DNA from 3 places in the Paenibacillus sp. P36 genome. Region 2 is predicted to be linked to each of the others. Evidence: riboswitches for the same ligand, from Rfam matches in the RefSeq annotation. Region 2 holds a riboswitch; each other region holds the start of a gene.
What was found. A riboswitch is a leader RNA that binds a small molecule or an ion and turns the genes downstream of it on or off. The one in region 2 is predicted to bind cyclic di-AMP.
Positions count from the first base shown of each region.

Region 1: linked by a shared signal. The riboswitch ahead of ACKTT9_RS04675 (KamA family radical SAM protein) and the one ahead of ACKTT9_RS06115 (stalk domain-containing protein) in region 2 are both predicted to bind cyclic di-AMP.
Region 3: linked by a shared signal. The riboswitch ahead of ACKTT9_RS04775 (hypothetical protein) and the one ahead of ACKTT9_RS06115 (stalk domain-containing protein) in region 2 are both predicted to bind cyclic di-AMP.

Region 1 covers NZ_AP038372.1:1,005,973-1,013,502, reverse strand. Annotated here, with positions in the region: gene ACKTT9_RS04690 (endospore germination permease) at 1-505, opposite strand, end outside; gene ACKTT9_RS04685 (cation:proton antiporter) at 697-1,878, opposite strand; gene ACKTT9_RS04680 (hypothetical protein) at 2,106-2,309, opposite strand; gene ACKTT9_RS04675 (KamA family radical SAM protein) at 2,415-3,572, opposite strand; cyclic di-AMP (ydaO/yuaA leader) riboswitch at 3,805-3,940, opposite strand; gene ACKTT9_RS04670 (hypothetical protein) at 4,094-4,381, shown strand; gene ACKTT9_RS04665 (DUF3231 family protein) at 4,552-5,091, shown strand; gene ACKTT9_RS04660 (hypothetical protein) at 5,188-5,478, shown strand; gene ACKTT9_RS04655 (hypothetical protein) at 6,855-7,530, opposite strand, start outside.
Region 2 covers NZ_AP038372.1:1,317,569-1,325,098, forward strand. Annotated here, with positions in the region: gene moaA (GTP 3',8-cyclase MoaA) at 1-545, shown strand, start outside; gene glp (gephyrin-like molybdotransferase Glp) at 568-1,836, shown strand; gene ACKTT9_RS06105 (sporulation protein YjcZ) at 1,929-2,042, opposite strand; gene eis (enhanced intracellular survival protein Eis) at 2,220-3,413, shown strand; gene ACKTT9_RS06115 (stalk domain-containing protein) at 3,768-4,565, opposite strand; cyclic di-AMP (ydaO/yuaA leader) riboswitch at 4,579-4,731, opposite strand; gene ACKTT9_RS06120 (LiaF transmembrane domain-containing protein) at 4,900-5,199, shown strand; gene ACKTT9_RS06125 (PspA/IM30 family protein) at 5,224-5,850, shown strand; gene liaF (cell wall-active antibiotics response protein LiaF) at 6,026-6,688, shown strand; gene ACKTT9_RS06135 (sensor histidine kinase) at 6,713-7,530, shown strand, end outside.
Region 3 covers NZ_AP038372.1:1,027,338-1,034,867, reverse strand. Annotated here, with positions in the region: gene ACKTT9_RS04795 (spore germination protein) at 1-337, opposite strand, end outside; gene ACKTT9_RS04790 (spore germination protein) at 520-1,857, shown strand; gene ACKTT9_RS04785 (hypothetical protein) at 1,861-2,970, shown strand; gene ACKTT9_RS04780 (Ger(x)C family spore germination protein) at 2,937-4,055, shown strand; gene ACKTT9_RS04775 (hypothetical protein) at 4,083-4,499, opposite strand; cyclic di-AMP (ydaO/yuaA leader) riboswitch at 4,560-4,720, opposite strand; gene ACKTT9_RS04770 (DUF2179 domain-containing protein) at 4,727-5,242, opposite strand; gene thpD (ectoine hydroxylase) at 5,300-6,205, opposite strand; gene ACKTT9_RS04760 (ectoine synthase) at 6,228-6,608, opposite strand; gene ectB (diaminobutyrate--2-oxoglutarate transaminase) at 6,642-7,530, opposite strand, start outside.

The DNA.
Region 1 (7,530 bases), 310 kb from region 2:
TAGCATTCTTTAGCGAGAACACCACGATTAATAACACAGGAAATATGATGAAAGGGAAATAAAAATGATGAATATATGCAAAAGTAGTAATATCTGCACGGGCTGAAACAGCAGCGAGAAGCAGCATTACAATAACTGTAACCTCTAAGGGGGTCTTTACTAATACCGAAGTAACAATAACTTCCCCAAATTCACGTGAAGCAAAAGCTGTGAGAAAGCAAAAAAAAGCAATGATCATCAAGCTGAAAATCCGTGCAATTGTTTTTCCAATTAAATCCTCGCTATATTGAATAATTGATTGTGAGGGGAATCGCATACCTAATTTCGTTACTGACCAAAGTCCGAATAGACCAATTAAGAAGCCGAAGAGCGTTACAAGTGGCGCCCCTGTATCAGCAGCCCTTACAGCAAAAAGCGAAAGTGCTAACACGCCTACCCCAACAATCGCACTAATCAGAATAATCGCCGTTTGAATGATTGTGATTTGGCGATGCTGTCGCTCCATTAACGAACTCCCTCTTTCCAACTTTCAGTGGTCTTTCTTATCTCCATATTTTCCCTCGAAATTAATATTCTATCCAGATATAACTGGAGTACCATGAATAGTTTTCACTCATAAATGCCTTCGTAGCAGAACATGAATAAACCACTTGAAGATCATTTCATCTCAAAGTGGTCTACGTCAATATTAGTGATTTACTTAACGTTGAGTTTCTTTACAAGTGGGCTTATTGTTGTTCCTTGAACAAGCAGTGAAAAAACAACATTACTAAACGTCATAGCTAATATTAAGTCACGGCCATCAAAATCCGGAGAAATGCTCAAGATTAACGCAATAGACAGAGATCCTTTTAATCCGCCCCATGCAATAATCGGCTTCCAGATAGGAGGTATTTCTTTATCAAAGATAAGACTAGCATAGACTGCAATGAACCTTGCCGCAAGTACAATGAGAATGCTTCCACCGATTTCAATCCACTTCTCAGTGAAGTTAATATTTGAAATTTCAAGACCAACCATGAGAAAGATCAATGCGTTTGCAATAAAAGCAATTGTTTCCCAAAAAGAGTCCATTTTGTCATGGGTTAAATCGGACATGCCGATATTTTTACCGTAAGTTCCTAACAAGAGTCCTGCAAATACAACGGAAATGACACCGGAGAAATGGAACATTTCCGCTAATTCGAATGCTCCATAAAAGAGGACAATTGAAAGCCCAATCTCCACTAAATAATTATCGATGCTTGAGGTTATTTTTGAGGCTATGTAGCCAGTTACAACACCAATAACGATGCCTCCTAGAACTACTTTGACAAACTCCAATGATCCATGTAGTACGCCAGACATGCTTAGTACCGTCGTTACTAGGGCTATTTTAAAAAGAACAACAGCTACTCCGTCATTCGCCAAACTCTCTCCCTCAACGATAATGGACAACTTCTTGTTCAAACCCATTGACTTAAAGATCGTTAATACGGAGACCGGGTCTGTGGCTGCCATCAATGCGCCAAAGACAAGCGACTTTTGTAAGTCCAGGCCCAATAAGAAATATGAAAGCCCGGCTACCAGAATAAATGTCATAAACGTTCCTAATAACGCCAGTAATAATATCGGACGTTTGTTTTCCTTAATCTCTCCAAAAGGAAGCTTAAGTGCAGCATCTCCGATTAGCGCCGATAAGAAAATTAAAATCACGGCCGTTTGAAAGACATGATCCGAAGACACATAGGTTTTAAATTCATTAAGAGCATTAATGGGAAAAATACCAAGCAAAAGCCCTGCAACAACAAGTAATGTTGGATACGGTTGTTTTATTTTATCTGCTACATAAGCGATCGCAACTGCGATTCCGAGCAGTACAAGCCAGTAGTGGATCATTGAAACCTCCTATGATGAGCCTTGTTGCTATTATGTGTATATTCGTGGTTCATTATCTCCACTTCAATTTATCAGTTGGATTTTCAAGCTTACGTTTTGTTTGTACATCTCTCATGGTCGGTTCTTTCAACTCATTCATAGGCCGCTTCCACCCATCATCACATATACTAAAATATGTTCATCTTTGAACAGAATTTCGATGATCTTACCTTCTTTTGTTTTCATAATCATAATGATTCAATCCCATCTGTCTTTTTTTCAACAGCATGTTCTCCACAAATAGTACCCACTAGCCACTGTAATTCTTGCCGTCTTGTTTTGGTATTTAGCCGACCGCTTACATTATTTACCTTCTTATATTCAATTTCCTTAGATTTTAAGTAATCGATTCTTTTTTGAATTTCTTCTAACATCGCGTATATGGTTAGCATGACTTACCTCCAAAAGTTCTTGAACACTTTTTGTACGCCTAAAAAAACAAGAGGAGCCCCTTAATTGACAGACTCCTCCAAGTTTAACCTCATCATTCTTTTGTGTTAATGCAGAGGCAAGTCCGGAAGATCATTCGCAGAGATAACATCGGCTGCTATTTTCTTTGGCCTATTCCATAGATACTCACTTCCGGGCAGATCATCGAACCATGCTGCGTCAGCAGGGCAATCCAGCACCATAAATTTCCCATATTCGTTATCTCGAGACTGATGATATTTTAAGTATGCCTTGCCACCCTCAATCGCTAGTATTTCAATTTTACCTGACGTATGACTCATGGATAATCGCACTCTTTTTCCAAGACCAGATGTTAAGGACTTCGCACTTTCAACTAACCGGTATACTCTTTCTAGTGGTAATACAAATTCTCGATTACCGGCAACAGGACGGTTAATAAAAAAGTAATACGGTGTTACTCCTGCCCAAGATAACTTATCAAGCAACTCAGCCAAAACGAAGGGATCATCGTTAATTCCTTTAAGTACAGGGGTCTGATTGACAACGATTGCTCCTGCGTTATGTAAAGCTTCGAAAGCCCTTTTTGCTTCTTTTGTAATTTCTCTTGGATGATTAATATGTGCCATCACATAAATACGCTTATCGACTGTAGAATATGTTCTTATAAGTTCAAGTAAAGCTTCGTCTTCATAAATCCTCATGGGGTTAAAAACAGGAATTTTAGAGCCCAATCGAATAATTTTCACATGATCAATTTCACGTAATCGCTCAATTATTTTTCTGAGTTTCGATGTTGCTAGGATTAAACTATCTCCGCCCGTCAGCAATACATTATTAATTTCAGGGTGGTTTTCAATATATGCCAATCCGGGATCAACGTTTGCAACTGCTTCATTCACGTCATTTCGAAACAGCCTTTTGCGGAAGCAATATCGGCAATAGGCTCCGCAAACTTCAGAAACTAGTAATAATGCCGTTGTTTTATATTTATGTTGGCAACCAGGGACAACATAGTTTGTGTCTTCATCAGAAGCATCCCAACGTCCATACTCCGATAGTTCCCCTTCATTAGGGATGATTAGCTTTTTTATCGGATCGCTCGGGTCAGACCAATCAATCAAATTCAAGTAATAATCATTCACACGAAATACGAACTTTTCCGTAATTGCTTTCAGTTTACTTCGTTCCTGCTCTGGAATCTCCGTGATTTTATCAATATCGGTAATGTATTTCGGCTGTGCCATCGATGATCCTCCTTGAAAAGCTGCTATTAGATGTTTAAGGGTGGTTAATGATTCTAAAACGATAACCTCCTTTGCTATATATGGTCATGGATGGGTGTAATAAGACAAATAAAATAGACCCGTATGAGGGTGTAAATCGTAAAATAAATACGATTCAATCCTTCAAAACAGGCCTAATTAAACAAGAAGACCCGTTCTACGGGTCAAAAATGCAATTATTTGCATAATAAAAAGCTGACCCATCCACTGCTGACGAGGTTAGCTGCCGGGCTCGGGAAAGATGGTTCCCTACTTAAAGATTCGCCCCAGAAAATTGGTTCCCCCGCTTTCCAGAATTTATCAATCCGGAAATTAAGCGTAGTTTTATATTACACAACAATGTTGTATTCGTCAAACATCAAACGAAGATTTTCATTACTATAAAAATCCAAAATAATTTTTAGCCACAAACTATCATTATTGATTTTCCTTCCTCCCACGTTTGGAATCATTCTGCCCTAACCGCTGTTGCAAAAACTGTTATGACGTATCAGCAAAATAATAAAAAAGTAGCGATTATTGGTTTGAACGAAGAAATTGGACTTGGCACTATTTCTCGATCCATAGCCATTTTGGACGTTGAGGATAACCCTTTCTTGCCACAGTTTCAGCATCCTTGTTCATTGATAATTTACTGTGCAATGATATCGTTTGGTTTTCCCATCGGTAAAGTGGGAGCCATCGCTTTTGGCGGAAGTCTTGGAAATAAAGTCCAAGAACTTGTTGCTGTTTTAGTTCATCTTAAACTGCCTACATATCAACGTATTTAATTCTCATCGAAATACTAAGTGGTGTGAATGACTTCATTTCCCAATATAATTTCTTAATACTTTGATGACTCAAAGGAAACTTATATAAATCCAAAATATACTTCAAATGTATAGGCGCGTATAATCTTCACTATTCTAGGGGATAGTTGTTATTGGAGGTGTTTCCAAATATGACAACATTCTGGGACGCGATTAAGAGTGTCTTGGGCTCGTTATTGGATGAAGAGCCAGTACCACCGTTGCATGTAGGTGAAGTAATGACATTATGGACACTTCTTACCATCTATGAAGAGGGACAGGTTATCTATAAAATCGCATTAAATACGACTACCGATGCTGAATTAAGGCATGCTGTCGAGAACGCGGTTCATGAATCACTACAAGATATTGAAATGGTCAGGGATTTTTTGATCAAGGAAGGCGTTCCATTGCCCTCTGTGTCAGCGGAAAAACCGGATTCCGAATCTAACCAAATTCCTCTTGGCGTAAAATTTACAGACGATGAAATAGCCAATCTCATCATTGGCAAAATAACAGCTTGTATCGCCTTGTGTGGGCAAGGGGTTTCACAGGGTTTAAGAACCGATGTCACCATTATTTTGCTCAGGTCAATGAGCAGGCTCTTGCAATTCAGTGCTCCTTACCGATCATTAATGAGAAAGCGTGGCTGGATTAAACCGCCGCCTTATTACTATCCCCCTGGAGTGTAAAAAACGTCACATGGAATTTCACTATACGGATGAAAAAGTGACGGAAAAGAAGCACATATACCGATTGTTCGTTACAGGCCAGTTGAAGTCAGGTGTGTGAAAATATGGTTCGGCAATTCTCTTGGTTCGAAAACGCCAACAATCAGCTTGTTATTCGGTGCAGACGTTGACTACGACCAGGACGGTTCGATGAACGAGAGCATCTCTTGCGAAGAAACTCCCGACAATAAACTTACTCTCATGTTGATGTTCAATATGTTTGGCGACAAGGGACCGCACGATCCTAAGAGCATTGTCAATGAAATATGGAAAAGCCATCTGCTCATCACTTCCGTTAGAAATCAACTCGAATTATATAACTTTAGAAAAAAGAATAGCCGCGTTTAATACGCGGCAACTCACTTTAATTCAATCTGATTCCAAGTACTCCGTTCCACCTCTTTAGCCAACGCTTCACGATACTTTTCCGCTCACCTGAGGGTGTGAGGCCACCGAATCATACTGGCAGCCTAATCTACAACTTCCCCTTTTGTATCCAAGACCAAATTCGGTATGACCCGAAAAGTGCAATTAACAATAATAAAATAAGGATAACAAGCCATATCCCAAGTCGATTGATATCGTTTAGCCCTTCTGAATTCGCAAATACAAACACAGAGAGAACCAGGAAAAAAATGTACATTAATACATTTGGAATAATCCAAGCCATTCTTAGTCCCATATTCGGTTTAGTCATGCCCCACCTCCACCGTTGGTCTTTCATTAATTATACGCTTCCAGGTATTGTAAGTTCCGTTAATCTGCCCGTTCGTATTATGAGGTTAACCAGTTTTTACTGGTTGACCTCTTTTGTATTTTAGAGGTTTAGTAACGGTAGCCGGGGGCGAACGTCTCTGCCCGTGGGACCGCGATCCCGTCCGCTAAACTGTTCACCCCCTACTTGTAGAAACATGTTTGAGGCTGGTTGAGACAACGATCTCGAATAACAAGCGAAGCTATGACACTGCAAGAAGCCTCTTTTAAGTTTAAACTCAACAATAATCGTCTTATATGATAGTAGTAGCATATCAATTCTTATATGACAGCATTATGTCAACGTTTCAATATAAGTGAATACATGTAATTTTGTTTCAAAAGTGCTGCAACCGTAGTCCACATAACCGGCATATAACTAATCGCGCATTTTTTTGATTATCAGTTTAAACGAACCTTTGACATGACCTTGATCTATAAGGGATTCGGCTGCATCTAGCAAAGAGTTTTATCTATTTTCAATTTAAAATTTGGTCTATCTGAAATATCGATAATTCCTTCCTCAATGTCTATTAGCAATTTTCGGAGGGATCAATATTTAAATCGTTTAATACTGTTAGAGTAAGTGCACATAATCGACTAGGTTCTTCTTTAGTATCGCTGCATAAAGAACGAATTTTGTCTGTAACTTCTAGTATTAGTATTACATTAACACTGTTGCATATTAGTACTTCTTCAATCATCATCAATGTACATAATAGAAAGATCAACTTATTCAGTAGGAGGTTTTATCACTGACATAATAGGTTTCTAAAAAACGTTTTAATACAATTCTCATACCCAAATGGTGTAATGCTGCTGAGACGCTGTCAGAGCCAGCAGCCAGGCAGTATTAAGTAAAACAGAAAAACAGCCCCGTGTTGAGCTGTCTTCTTTGTTTTCTCCCAGTTCTCCTAGAAGCGGTCCTTGTTATTAAACCCATTTAATTTGTCCCGGCGACTAATTTTCTCTTATTCGATGCCATCAATTTGCCCAACAAGAACTGCATAAACCAGTTTTCTATTTGTATCACTCCTTGCATCTTTATCTCTCGTTCGTGGTTGAAATCCTATATTTGTTGCTCTCCCACCCTTAAGTGGTTCTGACTTCACGATTGCTACCCCGTGTTCATCCTTTCCTTGAGGTCTAACATTAGGATATAATTCCTGTGATTTGTTGTCGCCGCTACCAACACGCGCATTATCGGAACCGATCAGATCTGCCATTGTTCCCCGAACATAATGTAGCTCTACCATATACTTATAACTATCCATCAATTGAACGTCCTTCTTAGCGAAGCCCTCTTTCCAGTCAGCGAACGCTAATTTCTTGGAATACTCTAAATTATCTGAAACGAATTGCTGCCCGGTTTCATGCCCCTTATTGTTCACTCTTGAAGTAAGTCCAGAATTTTCTGCGAATTGATCAAGCTCGGCCTTGCACATGGCTCTGTACATGGTTTCGGTATTCTCAAGGTTTTCGGCATGTGTACTAGCATTAATGAAAAGCACCTTTTTCATCTCTGTAAATTTAGGATCTGGCAACGTCTTGGGATCTATTTGAGCTTCTTTCACTTTAATTGCCGCTTCTAACTCCCCCCAAGTAGCATATTTCCCCTTGTCCGCCGCGTCTTTTACCCATAAGGCC
Region 2 (7,530 bases):
GCATTACCCCGATCAAGTTGAATGTTGTCCTTATGAAGGGCATGAATGATGACGAAATTGAAGACTTTTTACAAATGACGATGGATCGTCCGATTCAAGTTCGGTTCATAGAATATATGCCGATCGGGCATCAGGATGAGGCGTGGAAAAGCCGCTATTTGCCTTTGTCGACCGTATTGGATCGCTGTAAGGAAAAGGGTTGGAATGCGATAGCCTCGGACGCCGTGTATGGGAACGGGCCTGCTCAAAACTTCCGGATTGAAGGCGCTCAAGGTTCATTCGGGCTCATTCATCCGATCAGCGATCACTTCTGCGAGACCTGCAATCGCCTGCGAATTACGGCAGATGGTAATGTGAAGCCATGCTTGTATTGGTCAGATGAATTCAATGTTCGGACTTATATTGGGAATGATTCGGCAATGGAAGACCTTTTCTTCCGTGCTTTGGATATCAAGCCGCAAAATCATGAAATGGCGCAGGCACTGCTGAATGAAAGCCAGTCTCATACACCAACACTTCGCCGGATGTCGCAAATTGGCGGTTAGCCCATAGGAGGAACGGACGTTAGTGAATAGCGATGTGAAGCTTAAATTCGGGCGCAAAGTCATTTCGGTGGAAGAAGCTCGAAGCGTGCTTTCCGAGTATGTCGAACTTACTGAAACGGAAATTGTACCGTTGTCCGCTGCGTTCAACAGGCGATTAGCCAAGGATATTTATGCCGATCATCCCGTGCCTCATTTTCGCCGATCCGGCGTGGACGGATACGCGGTTTGCGCTGCGGATATTGAACAGGCATCGCCAGAAAATCCTGCTATTTTGCGTGTCATTGAGCATATTCCAAGCGGAACGGTTCCTGAGCTTACTGTGTATTCAGGTGCTGCATCCCGGATCATGACGGGAGCGCCTGTTCCAGATGGAGCGGATTGCGTGGTGATGCTGGAAATGACGGATGCACTTCCCTTACTGGACGCGGGGGTAAGCTCGACTCAGGTCTGCATTAAGAAAAATATACCCGTGGGCAGCAACATAACTCCTATTGCCGGGGAAATAGCCGCGCAGGAGTTATTGCTTCCGCAAGGATCACAAATCGGGCCTGGTGAAGCGGCGATATTAGCGACTTTTGGTTATTCCTTCGTGACGGTTTTCCGCAAACCGAGGGTAGCGATTTTTTCAACAGGCTCTGAGTTATTGAATGTTGAGGAAGCGCTGCAGCCTGGACGAATACGTAACAGCAACAGCTACATGCTTGCTGCGCAAGTCGAAGCAGCGGGCGGAGAAGCGGTGATTATGCACGCGCTCTCGGACAATGTAGAAGAGGTGGAAGACGCTCTGCTGGAGACATTAGGCAAAGTTGATCTTGTTATCACCTCCGGCGGTGTCTCTGTTGGTGACTATGATGTTCTGGTGAATTTGTTTGGAAGGTTTGCGGGTAAGCTCCTGTTTAATAAAGTGGCGATGCGGCCAGGCACGCCGACGAGCGCAGCCTTTTGGGAGAATAGGCTTCTGCTCTCGCTCTCCGGTAATCCGGGCGCATCGTTTGTAGGCTTTGAGCTATTTGCCAAGCCGCTGATTAAAGCGATGTCAGGCTGCCTATCTCCTTGCCCCGAAGCCATGACAGCTTATTTGGATGTGGATTACGACAAAGGCTCGGCATTCCCGCGTTATGTCCGAGGGACAACGCATGTCGAGAATGGTTGTTTGCGGGTTAAGCCTTCCGGCATTGATAAGTCGAGCATCATGGTTTCCATTAAAGATGCGGATTGTTTGATTCAACTGCCTGCCGGAGGCTCAGGTTTTGCGAGGGGCGAACGTGTTCTTATCTATCCGATCAAATAAAAAAAGACCTGCCGATCACTCATCTTCTTTCAAAGAAGTTAGTGCAAGCAGGTCTTTTTACAAGGAATAGTCAGGTTGGAATGAAGGCAAGATTAGATTGCGAAAGTAGCCAAGATGATAACAAGCAGAACATAAAGGACAAGAACGACACCTACAGATCCGTATCCAGATCCGTATCCAGTACCACAACCAGCTGCATATGACATAGTATCCCCTCCGGTTCTTAAGTATTTAAGTGGGTTGAATCACTATACATCAACATCATATGACGTAGAGACATTCGTTGATTGGACGTATGCCCTGATTTCTAAATGGAGAACGCCTAAATAGGCATAGGTATTGTCAATGATTTTCCAGTATACTTGTACATGAGGTGATACATAATGAGTGAAATTCGAACATTGGAACAACAGGAATTGCCGGAGAGTCTTGCATTATCCCAGTTTGCTTTTCAATATGAACTGAGCGCAGAAGAGCAGGAAGACCGCAGCAGTTGGACAGATCCGAAGCAAATTTGGGGCTATTTTGTTCAGGGGAAACTAGCTGCTAAGCTTCAAATTAACCAATTTCATACGTGGCTGAATGGTCAGCGTTTTGCCATGGGCGGTATTGCGGGAGTAGCAACTTGGCCGGAGTACAGGCGCAACGGAATGGTCGCGAAGCTGCTGCTTCAAGCGCTCAAGGTGATGAAAGAGCAAGGGCAGACCGTCTCCTTTCTATCTCCGTTTAAGTTCGAATTTTATCGGAAGTATGGCTGGGAGACGTATATTGACTACCTGAAATATGAAATTCCTGCGGATAAACTTCCAAAATTCTATGCTCCAGAAGGCAGTTCAATCGTTCGTGTGACGAGGGAATGGGAGCTTTTGAATCCTATTTATGAACAGTATGCCCTGCAATTCAATGGAATGATGGAGCGGGACGCAAATTGGTGGAACAATCGATATTTTAAAAACAAAAAAGGTACGGTAGCCCTCTATGTTAATGCCAAGGGTGAACGGACGGGGTACGTCTTTTATCAAGTAAAAGAGTATACGGCGACCATTCATGAGATGGTGTTTTTGGATGAAGAAACGAGACGCGGGTTATGGAAGTTCATAGCGGATCATGATTCCATGATCTCGAAGGTGGAGGTTAAAGCGCCAGCGGATGATCAGCTTCCTTTCTTGGTGCATGATCCTAAGTTCAAGCAGGAGAAAATAACGTATTTTTCGGCGCGTATTATCGATGTGGAAGCTTTCCTGAAACAGTATCGGTTTGAACCGCGCAAAGAGGTTGAGCCGATCTATTTGCGAATTTCTGATCCGCATGCGGACTGGAACGATGGCGTTTTCCAATTGCAATTCACTGGCAGCGGTGGGGAAAAAGCGGAGGTCATCAAGTTAGCTGAGGGTGAGCAACCAGCGGATGAGCGTATACTGAGCTGTAGTATTCAAACGTTGACTGCCTTATTTATGAGTTATCAAAAGGCGGGCTTTATGGCCAAAATCGAGCGGCTTCAAGGCTCGCAGGAACTGGTTACTCGGTTGGAAGCGGCAATTCCGCAGCGTACGACGTATTTGGCGGATTTCTTTTAGGATTCGGTCCCGGTGTTCCGGGGCCGTTTTTTGTTAGTGCGCTTTCTCTCGGAAATTTCAGCCTAGAACGAGGGAATAGAGGACTCCAGTTCCCCTCGCTGGATCAGAAGCGAGCTTTTCAAACAAATAGCGGACTGTAGTTTCGCTGAGAGGTCTTCGTGCGGGCTTCACTCGCACTGCATTTGCACAGCACACGCATCGCACATCCCCCGACCTATAAGGGAACTGTGGGGCTCTATTTCAGGGGATTGAGTGTTTTGTAAGCAAATAACTCGGCGCAGGAGCAAGATACAAGCAACGGCTAGCATCCTGATATTCACGGGCTGTTCGTCAAAATTAAAAAACCCGTGATTATCACGGGTTTAGTTTGTACACTTTTACAGTTTGGAAGCCGAATTTGCGTAAGGACTGCTGGGAGCCTGGAATGTAAATGTCAATGCGTTTGCCTTTGATGGAACCACCGGTATCCGTTGCATAAGCATACATGCCGCCTTTTGGCAGGCCGTTGAAATCATAACCTTCTATATAGAGCTTAGATCCAAGTGGAATAACCGATGGATCTACAGCGACGGTTCCGATTCCTAATGGATTCCCCATATAGTCCAATGCTCCAAAGCCTCCATTTTCAGAAGGATCAGCGGAGTAAGCTGTTGACTCAAATAGCTCATAATCAGGTGCGTGATGATTGCCGTCTTTACTTAAAATCGCTAGATTGCTGCTTGCATCCCACTGAACGGGAATGTCGGAAGCATTGCTTAAGAACCGAAGCGGCACGTAGACACGTCCGTTTTGGAACTCAGCGTGTGTGTCCATCTCGACAGGAGTGCTATCGATTTCGGCCTCTTTTTGACCTGACACCAAGGAAATAGAATGCTTGTCATTGTTCAGTGTGACTTTAATTGCGTCGCCTTCCTTTTGCCATTGTACATCATAACCCAGTTTCTCAGTTACGAAACGGATCGGTACTTGTGTAGCGTGGTTGTCATCCAAATAAGGCTGGGCATCCGGAAATTGAACCAGGTCATCGTTGACTTGCACTTTCACGTCCATACTCGCGGCTTGTGCATAAGCATGTCCCGAAAATGGGGAAAGAAAGCCTCCTGCCAAAACTGTGAAGGACACAGCAAGGCACGCTAACCCTTTTGTAAACATATTCAATTGGTAATCCTCCTTCAAAATGAGCCTCCGAGGTTAGTTGACGGGTTCGGGAAGAAGGTTCTCCCTAGTCTGCTCTGCGTACAGAGCAAATATTCACCCCATGTAAATCGTCCCCCGTACCGGCACTTTGTCTGTGCACCGGACTCGGCTTCAAATATTCTATCATTGATAGAATAATGGAAACAACGCCCAAAATATGGTTAAAGGTCTTAGACCATACTGGACTTAGGTCTAGGTACAAAAACAGTCGGGAGTCCGTTTTGACGTGAATCCATTTCGGCTACGATAGTAGCAAGAAGATTACGCGAAGGGCGGTGCAATAGTGAGCATGAATCGATCAAAAAGTTGGGCGCTCATTCTGATAGCAGTTGGCTTTCTCATTTGTATGCATCAAGTTGGCATGCATTTTCATGTCATGGGACTGCTGGTTCCTGTGGCGATGGTGGGGCTTGGTTATGTGGGGATAACTCATGGCAAGAAGATGGGATGGCTGATTTTTGGCATTGGCGCTTTGATATTAATTACAAAATTATCTGGATTCCTAGCGATTGTGTTTGCAGTGTGGTTAATGTATTACGGCTATCGCATGCTAAAAAAACCAAACGATTCGGCGGAGTTCAGACTTTAATCAACAGGAACATAGGGGGTGTGGATGATGAGCGTATTTGATCGAATTGGTAAAATGGCCGATATGGCCTGGCAGGAGGCAGCAAGCAAGCTGGACCTGCATGAACGGGGAGGCGGCCACTCCAGCCATTCCAGCCACGCTGGACACGCGGGAGCATCGCGCGGCATAGCCGAGCTGGAGGAGCGCTACGAGGAGGCGCTGCAGCGTACGATTGAGCTGCGCAAGCAAAGCGTCGACGCGCAGGAGATGGCGCAGCTGCGCGCCGAGCAGGCCGAGCTGGCCATGCGCGCAGGCGACGAAGAGCTGGCGCGCATGGCGCTGCAAGAGAAGCTGCGCTTGGAAGCAGCCTGCGCGCAGTACCGCGCGCAGTACGCGAGCAGCCAGGACGTCTGCCTGGCGCTCGCAGACGAGCTGGCGGCGCTGCGTGCCGGCCGCACAGCAGGAACAGGACAGCCGCGAAGCGGGCTGTCCAAGGAAGAAGCTCGCGAAGCATTGCGCGAGCTGGAAGCGACCGGCCGCGAGCTCGGCCGGGAAGCGCTGCAGGGCTTGCGCGTGGCGGGGCGCGTGTCGAAAGAGACGCTGAAGGAGGCCGGCAGCAACCTCAAGCAAGAGATGCGCAAGCTTCAGCAGGATTGGCGCGACAAGAAATAAGCCTCGCGTGATTGTACTGCGCTGCGCACAGTATGCGGCGCAGTCGGGTTCCGGCCTCCATTCCTCATGCTAGAGCCTTGCTGGGCAAGGATTTGCATCTTGGAGGCTGTCCATTCTTATGGTATGCTAGGAATCTATATGAACGAATTAATCGGCAGCCAGAGGAGGTGCAGCGATGGGCGAAGAAACTAAAAACAACCGCAACCGGAATACAGCTCTTGTGCTGATTGGCGCCGGTCTTTTTTTGCTTCTGGATCATACGATAGGCTTTTTCCCCATTCTTGCGATAATCCTCGTCTTGCTGGGCATTCATCGGGTCCGTTCCCGCAAAGAGCGCAAAGGTTTTGTGCTCATCGGAGTAGGGGCTGTGATTCTGTTTGGTGATCATATTACGATTGTTTTATCTATCGTTTTGATTTCATTAGGATTCTTTTTCATACGGTCCAAGCAAGTGCATAAAGATGACACCTATATTCAGAAGCAGAAGCTGATGGACAGCGTTCGCTTGGGGCGTGAGCCTTGGATCATGCGCAATAGTTCAACGTGGTACATTATCGGGGAGACGTATATCGATCTCTCGCTTGCCATACTGGAGCAAAAGGAAACAACGCTTATTCTGCAAGGTGTGATAGGCGATGTAGATATAAAGGTACCAGATGATATTGGCGTCTCCGTAGGAGCATCCGTTACATTTGGCCAAATTCAAGTTGCAAGTGAGCGTGAATCAGGCGTAATGAACAAATTACAGTGGCAATCGTCCAATTATGAGAGCTGCGACCACCGCGTGAAACTTGTGCTTTCGTATATTGTAGGAGATATTAAAATTAAAGTGATGTAACGTCTAGAGGAGGTTCAGCGCATATTGGACGGCTATAAACGCAGATTAACAAATATGATATGGCGCAGTATGGCTGAATCGATTATTTTTAGTTTTTTTGTATTTGGCGCTATCATCTATTTCATGAACTCAAACAATCTAATCACACCATTTACGAGCTGGCAAGAAGGTGTGAAATTCGTTTTCATGGCCATCGTGATTATCGGAGGCATTGGTGCAGGGTACGGTTACTGGAACAGCTCACGGATTACACGCCGGCTTGAGCCGCTGATGGAGACGATGATTTTGCTTGAAAAAGGGACCTTCGCCCGCGAAGGCTTCCAGAATGGCGAAGATGAGATCGGGCGTCTCGGCGAGCAGCTCGGTCGCATTATGAAACGTTGGGAAGAGCAGGTTACTTCCCTGCAGCGACTATCTAACAATAATGCCGAGCTTGCGGAGAAAGCGAAATTGTCGGCTGTTATTGAAGAACGGCAGCGATTAGCGCGGGAGCTGCACGATGCGGTCAGCCAGCAATTGTTCGCGATTTCGATGACCGCAACGGCTGTTGGCCGGACTTTGGACAAGGATTTCGAGAAAGCCAAACGGCAGATTCATCTGATTGAGGAGATGGCTTCTGTTGCGCAATCGGAGATGAGGGCGCTGCTGCTTCATTTGCGGCCTATCCATTTGGAAGGAAAACGATTGTCCGAAGGGCTTGTTGAGCTTCTCAAAGAGCTGGCGGCCAAGGTGCCGATGGCGATTACGTGGGATATGGACGAAGAGATTCGTTTAAATAAAGGCATTGAGGATCACCTGTTCCGGATCGTACAGGAAGCTCTCTCGAATGCATTGCGTCATTC
Region 3 (7,530 bases), 290 kb from region 2:
TCATGATTGCTTCTACTTCGTCCTCAATCACAATAACGCAAAATCCATCAAGTATATATTTCCCTATTTGAAGAATATCGGACGACTTCTTTAAATCGATTAAAGTAAAGATCTGTTCAATATCTCCAATGTTTGATTCCAACAATGGTTTAATAACATTTGATTGAATTAACTCTGTTTTCACAAGGTCTTCTAAATATAACAATGAGTACGTTTGGCTGTTAAAAACGAACTTTTGAATCTTTAAGTCGTCCGTACATGAGAAATATTCTTGAATTTGGGTAATCTTCAATTCGATATCTCCAATTTTCAACTCATCTGCAAGAGTCTCATTCATGTTATTATCACCCCCTTTGAATAAATCTTTACCTATTATTAACAAATACCCCCGTATTTATTTCATGAATACGGAGGTTGTTATAGTGTCTAAAGGTCAGCTTTAACTTAGTAATATTTCGTATGCTCTATCCATGTACAGGGAAGGCTAATGTGGTAACGTAAGGAATCGGAGGGAAAAACTTGATCGAACAAATTCTTGCTGAACTAAATAATCCATCCGACCTCTTTTGTGACACACTGGATAACGGATACATCCAGATGGAGCTTGTTTACTTCCCTGAGCTTTGTGATCAGACACAGATTAAAGATGGTTTGATCATTCCATATTCCTATTGTTTCCACCCGGAAGAATTTGAACGCCTGATTAACACTAATCCCAACTTTGGGCTAGCCAATCAGCCTGAATATTGGACGCAATTGCTGCTGAACGGTACGCTCTTATTCAAAATTGAGGACACCGTATTTCGCTTCTATGTCCAAAGGAAGTTTCAGGACAAGCCTGATACCGTTCAAATAGAGGCATCACTGCAAGGTCCTCAGACTGCACTTACAGAAGATTTAGATCTTAACATCAGCCTAATACGCATGCGGTATAATGTGCCTTCTCTCTCAGTAGAACAACACATCATAGGAGATCACTCAAAAACACGAATAAGCGTTCTCTACGATAAAAATTTAATTAATAAAGAGGTACTGGATTTATTAAATGAGCGGATAAACAATGTACAAATCAGGACTCTCCGAGCAGCGGGTCAACTATTACAGGCACTTTCGGGAAAGAGACACAGGCTTTTCCCCATCATTCTCCAAACAGAAAGACCTGATCGTATTGCAATTATGCTCGAGCGCGGAAAAGTAGCACTACTACAGGACGGAAGTCGCTTCGGTCTGCTTCTTCCTGTTCGACTAATCGATTTCCTCCATGCGATGGATGATGATTATGAATCATATTGGATGAGCAAATTTCTGCTTATTCTTAGATATTTTGCCATGCTTCTTACAATTACCTTACCTGCCCTCTATATAGCCATTGTCTCATATAACCCAGAGGTCCTTCGCGTCCAATTAACACTATCAATTGCAGGCAGTCGAGTAGTGGTCCCCTATCCTTCATTTATTGAAGTTTTCATTATGCTTTTTATGATTGAAGCATTGAATGAGGCAAGCCTTCGCCTGCCGCGTTATATCGGTTCTACAGCAACAACTGTTGGTGGTTTGATTTTGGGTCAAGCCATTCAACAGGCGGGATTAGTGAGCAGTATCATGATTATCGTAACTTCAGTTGTTGCGATCTCTAATTTCGTTATACCGAACAACGGCTTTGGTTATTCAGTTCGCTTTATTAAATACATCTTTGTCATAGTCTCAATTTTCTATGGTTTATTAGGGGTAGTTGTTTCATTCTTTGCTTTAATTGTTTATTGGTGCAATCTAAGGAGCTTTGGACAGCCTTATTTAGCCTTTTATATTCCAAAGTTAGAAGCGAAAGCACATCATTATAGAAAGGGGACCAAGTAAACCATGTCTCGGTATACCTATTATCATGTGCTCTATGTTGGAATGATTAATATCATGATGTTCGTACCAACGTTACTCATAAGAGATCGTTTTAATGGCGCAATTTCAGGAATGCTCATTGCAATGGTGATAGGCACCATCATTTCATTCGTTATGATGGCTTGCTTTGAAAAGTTTCCCGGATTGGGTTTTCCAGAAATATGTGATCTTTACCTCCCAAGATGGTTTACCACTATCAACAGCTTATTTGTGGGTTTATTTATCTGGCTTCCAGCTGGAATTATTGTTATATATGCCTATTCAGAGACAGCCCGTATGTTCTTTTATCCAGACGTAAATCCTTATATAAATCTGTTTTTAATGGTTAGCGCTGCCCTATGGGCGAGTACTCGGTCAACCCGATCCGTCCAGTTTATTCATGAAATCATGATGCTTATAATCTCTCCTTTGCTTTTTTTGTTTCTAGTTAAAGCTATGGTTAATGAAAACTTTAGTTGGGACGCAATCCGTTACGTAGCCGGATACGTGAACAAACCGCCATCCTTCATGACAATTGTTTCAGCCACCTTTTTGTTTTCCGGTCATTTCAGCCTTGTTCTTTTTAATCGCTTGCATGTTGAGGGATTTCGTTTTCGAAATCGATGGGTCGTACCCTTGTTCGGGTGTTTCTTCTTACTGGTTACTTTTTTTGTGCCAATCGGATTCCACGGCACAGTTGGTGTAGGCGATTACGTTTACATTTGGAGTATGACGGCAGACTCCATGATCATGGAGTATGGTTTCATTAATCGGGTTTTGTTTGTCTTTCTACTGCTCTTCACTGGATTATCGCTGCTCTTTGTCATGAACACATGGCACACAACCATCATGTTAATTAGATATGTAATTAACCGTTCAGTAGCTGTTGAAGAAGAACCGGTACCGAAGATGAATATCTGGTTAGCTTTAGGTGCAGGGATCTTGTCTTTCATTTTTATGCGCTTTGTAAACGTAGAAAGAAACCAGGTTATCTCTGAGATATGGCTCATTGCTCGATTTTTCACCGAAATCATATTCATTTTTATGATGCTCTATTTTGTATGGAGAAAAAAGAAGGAGAACGTTTTTACATGAGGATTCTACTATTCATCGTCTTTTTACTCTACCTTTGTTTGTCTCTTGGAGGGTGTAGCTTTAAGGACATTGATAAAAGATTCTTCGTCGTAGCCATGGGGGTGGATTGGACTGGAAAAAAGGAAAATCCTTATTTGGTAACACTTCGTCTCGCAATACCAGCATCCAAGATTGGCGAAGGGCTAGCGGAGAGTCAGATCGAGCATTTGGAAGCCCCGAGCATAGCGGAAGCAGTTAGAAATATTAAAGCTCATGTCGATAAAGAGCTCGATTTCGGACATTGCCGGATGTTTTTATTCGGTAACAGCTTAGTAAAAGAGTCGATGGAGGAACCGCTAAGTTGGCTAGCAAGAAGAAGAGACATTCAACTGATTTCCTATATGGCATTAGCTGAACCAAGCGCAAACAAGCTACTAAAAGCAAGTCCATCAACAGAAAGATTGGCGGGTAACTCCTTTTTCTTAACTTTTGGAAAAGAAGGGACAGTTTCGCCTTACACTGTGACCGCGTTTCTATTCGATAATTTCCGTCGATTCAAAGAAAAGGGACTCGATCCCTACCTGCCCATCGTTAGCTTTGATGGGGATTCATATGTTGTCGAGAAGCTTGCTTTACTTGATAAAATGAAAGAAAAACTTGTCTTAAACCCGAAAGAAACAAAACTGTATAACATGACTGCGAATGAGTTTAGCCGATCAGGTATCCCTATTAACTATGAAGGAAAACGGTTGGCCTTTTACGTTTCGCGGGTGTCTAGTCATGTCACAATATCGAAAGATGAAATTCCAATCGTCAGTCTTAATCTCAAAATAAAGGGAATGATTGAAGAAAGCCCAATTAAGGTCAAGGACGCCAATTCCCTCCAGATCCAAAAAATGCTAGAAAAAAATGTTAACAAAACTGCAGAAGATTTGTTATATAAAATACGTGATGCCAATGTTGACCCCTACGGGTTCGGTCTTCATTATCTGAGTCAATATTTCGGTAAAGAGAAAGACTGGGAACATTGGCAAAACGTCTACTCTCAAATCAAATTTGACGTTAAAACTCAAATCATAATTGAAAGTACCGGACTTGTCCGTTGATGAAGAGACAAAGTCCGGTGATAACCTTTATGGAAGCAGCAGGAGCGAAGCTTCTTGATTATTATTGATGTATGTAAAATGGTCAGCTCCTAGAGCTCTGTATGTAACTCTTGCATTTCCACGTTTTGTTATCACATGTATGGACTTGGGATTCCAATCTTTACATATTTGAATATATCGGCAGCATAGATTAAAACTCACTTCAAACAAGTATACTTTGCTGATTCGTATCTGAGGTGCAGTCCAACTGCTTGCATCCTCGGTATTTACCATGATAATTCGATCAACGCCCATTGCTTCCAAGCGTTTTTTTCCGTAGTTGTTATTCGTAATCGCATAGTATTGAATTCCCTTGGTTCTTAATAAGTTAATAAATTCCTTTCCCGCTCGGTTCGGTGCGGAAACTAACACATATTCGGTGCAGGTTTGTTCCGATTTATTCAATTCTTTCTCCTCCTTATGGAAGACCACGAAAGCAACTGCTCGTATGCAGCTATCAGTCGTAACCACTCCAATAATACGCTTACGAAGTTAGCTGTCGGATTCGGGCGTGAGAATCGCCCTACACGGTGGTTCCGTGATTCACCCCACTATGCATAAATTACATGCATCAGTTTACTATGGTTCCCCCGCTCCTGAAGGCCAGGACTCAGCGTTATCAACATCACGATTTATTTACGAGTAGCATTTAACCAGAAACTGCCATGCAGTTTTCTCGGCTCCACAGTGACAATGAATGCTTTGTGATCAATAGCCAAGATGCAGTCATACAGAAACTTCTCGTTTTTGCGGCGTGCAAGAACTTCCAACACCATTCTCTCACCATCTCTTCCCCAACCAACCCAAGAGGTGACACCAAATCCTTCTTTCCGAAGATAAGCAGCCATATAACGATGCAGCTCATCTGTAATAACTTTAACCGTAACATATCCTAGTGCCAGTTTTTCTTCAATCCATGATCCAGCAAGCACACCTAATCCATATCCGATTGCATAAACAATTAAACATGCAGGTTGGTTAACATATTTAAGAACGATGTTAAGACCTATTACATAGATCAGAATCTCTAGCATACTGATCGCAGAAGCTGTATATTTTTCACCTTTAAGGGTCAAGATCATTCGAAGCGTAAAACAAGATACATAGACAATCTGAATCACAAGAATGCTGCATATGATCGTGAACACAACATCATCCTTTCGATACTGAGAGGACCCACCGTAAGGCAGGCCCCAAGCTGATAATTACCGAGTAGCGATGAAGTTTGGTCTAGGTTGTTTGCCCGAATAAGGCGCATTCAGCTTATTAAGTACACTATTGTAAACGATGAAAACATTGCTTCGCGGGTCTGGCGTAATGTTGCTATTGGAGCCATGCATCAGATTACAATCGAACAATAGTATGGAACCGGCTTTTCCAGTTGGAGCAACAATCCCACCTTGCTCCGCTAGGTAACTCAAACTATTCTGGTCAGGTACGCCATATTCTTGACGGCGGAGCGATGTCTTGTAATTGTCATCGGGCGTTTCTCCTACACAGGAAACAAATGTACGATGTGAACCTGGCATCACCATAAGAGGACCATTATTAGGCGTGTTATCTTCTAAAGCAATAGAACAACTGAGCGCTCTCATCCGCGGCATCCCATCCTCCACATGCCAGGTTTCGAAATCCGAGTGCCAATAAAATTCCTTGCCGGTAAAACCTTGTTTGAAATTTATTCTAGATTGATGCACATAAGTATCACTGCCCAGAATTTGCCGAACAATGGCCTCGATCCGCTGATGCTCAGCGATTTGTTTAAATGCTTCATCGTCCTGGTGTACAGCAAAGATGGACCGAACTTCATCACTTCCATGCTCTTTGATTACTTCTGGCTTTTCAAGATGACGACTTTGATCCCAGAGTCTTGCTAACTCCTTTTTCCAAATCTGCACCTGATTTTGATCAAAAAAAGATTCCAAAAACAAATAACCATTCTTATCATAAAAAGCTAGCTGTTCCTCACTGATTACGGACTGATTGATCGCATGATTGTAAACCGCTGGGTCTTGTCTTTCCAAGAGTCTTGGTTCTCTATAAATTCTTGAAGGGTATGCATCTTGCACACTGGAATGGTTTAACGCCACTTGTCCTTTGGATGTCATCATGGTTTCTACCGCCTTTCGTCCTTTAGCTTAATGGATATACGCCTTGAGCATCATGCACTTCACGACCTGTTGTCGGTGGATTAAACACACATATCATCCGCATTTCAGTCTTCCCGCGCAGCAAATGCTTCTCGTGACCATTTAAAACGTATAAGGTTCCAGCGTTGATCTGGTATATATCTCCGCTTTCCGCTAGCTCGATTTCTCCTTCTCCCTGAATGCAATACACCGCCTCAACATGATGTTGGTACCATATTTCGGTTTCAGTACCTGCTTTAATCGTCGTGTCATGCAGGGAAAAGCCAACGCGGTCGCTTTTTACAAGTAATCTCTTACTGCTCCAAGTTTTCGTATCTACATCAAATTCTGTGCCTGCAATATCATTGAGATATCTAACGATCATTGTTTCTCCTCCATTCTCCGCTATATGAACTCTCTAGGATTCCTCTGCAATTTCTTTGATGCTAGCGTGCAATCGTTCAAGACCTATCATTAGTTCTTTTTCTGTAATAATTAAAGGAGGCATTATTTTGGCCACTTCACTATCTGTACCGGATGTTTCCATGATCAAGCCTTTGGAGAAAGCCCGTTCACATATTTTTTCTGCTAAACCCTGAGTCTCAAAAGCAATGCCTTGCATCAGACCTCGCCCCCTCACTTGCCCTTTCAGCTCTGGGAATGCTGCGACCATATCCTGCAGTCGACTCTTTAGCATATCCCCTTTGGCAAGTATCTCGTCTGAGAAATGATCCGTTTCCCAGTATTTCAGTGCCTGGGCCGCTGTAACAAAGGCAAGATTATTTCCGCGAAATGTACCGTTATGCTCGCCAGGCTCCCAGATATCCAGTTCAGGACGAATGAGCGTCAAGGCCATGGGCAAGCCGTAACCACCAATCGATTTGGACAGACATACGATATCCGGCTTAATCCCGGCCTCCTCAAAGCTGAAGAAAGTTCCCGTTCGTCCACAACCCATCTGAACATCATCCACAATGAGCAGAATTCCCTGTTCTTTGCATAACATCTCCAAACTTCGCAGCCACTCTATACTTGCTACATTGATTCCTCCTTCACCTTGAATCGTTTCAACGATAATGGCGGCCGGCAGTGATACACCGCTCCCACTATCCTCGATATAATTTCCCATATATTCGATCGTATTGACTTGATCGCTCATGTAGCCGTCGTACGGCATAGAAACGGTATGATGCAAAGGTACACCAGCACCTTTTCTTTTAAATTTGTTGCCAGTAACCGACAGCGCCCCAAGCGTCATGCCATGAAAAGCGTTCGTAAAACCGATAATCGTAGAACGTCCTGTCACT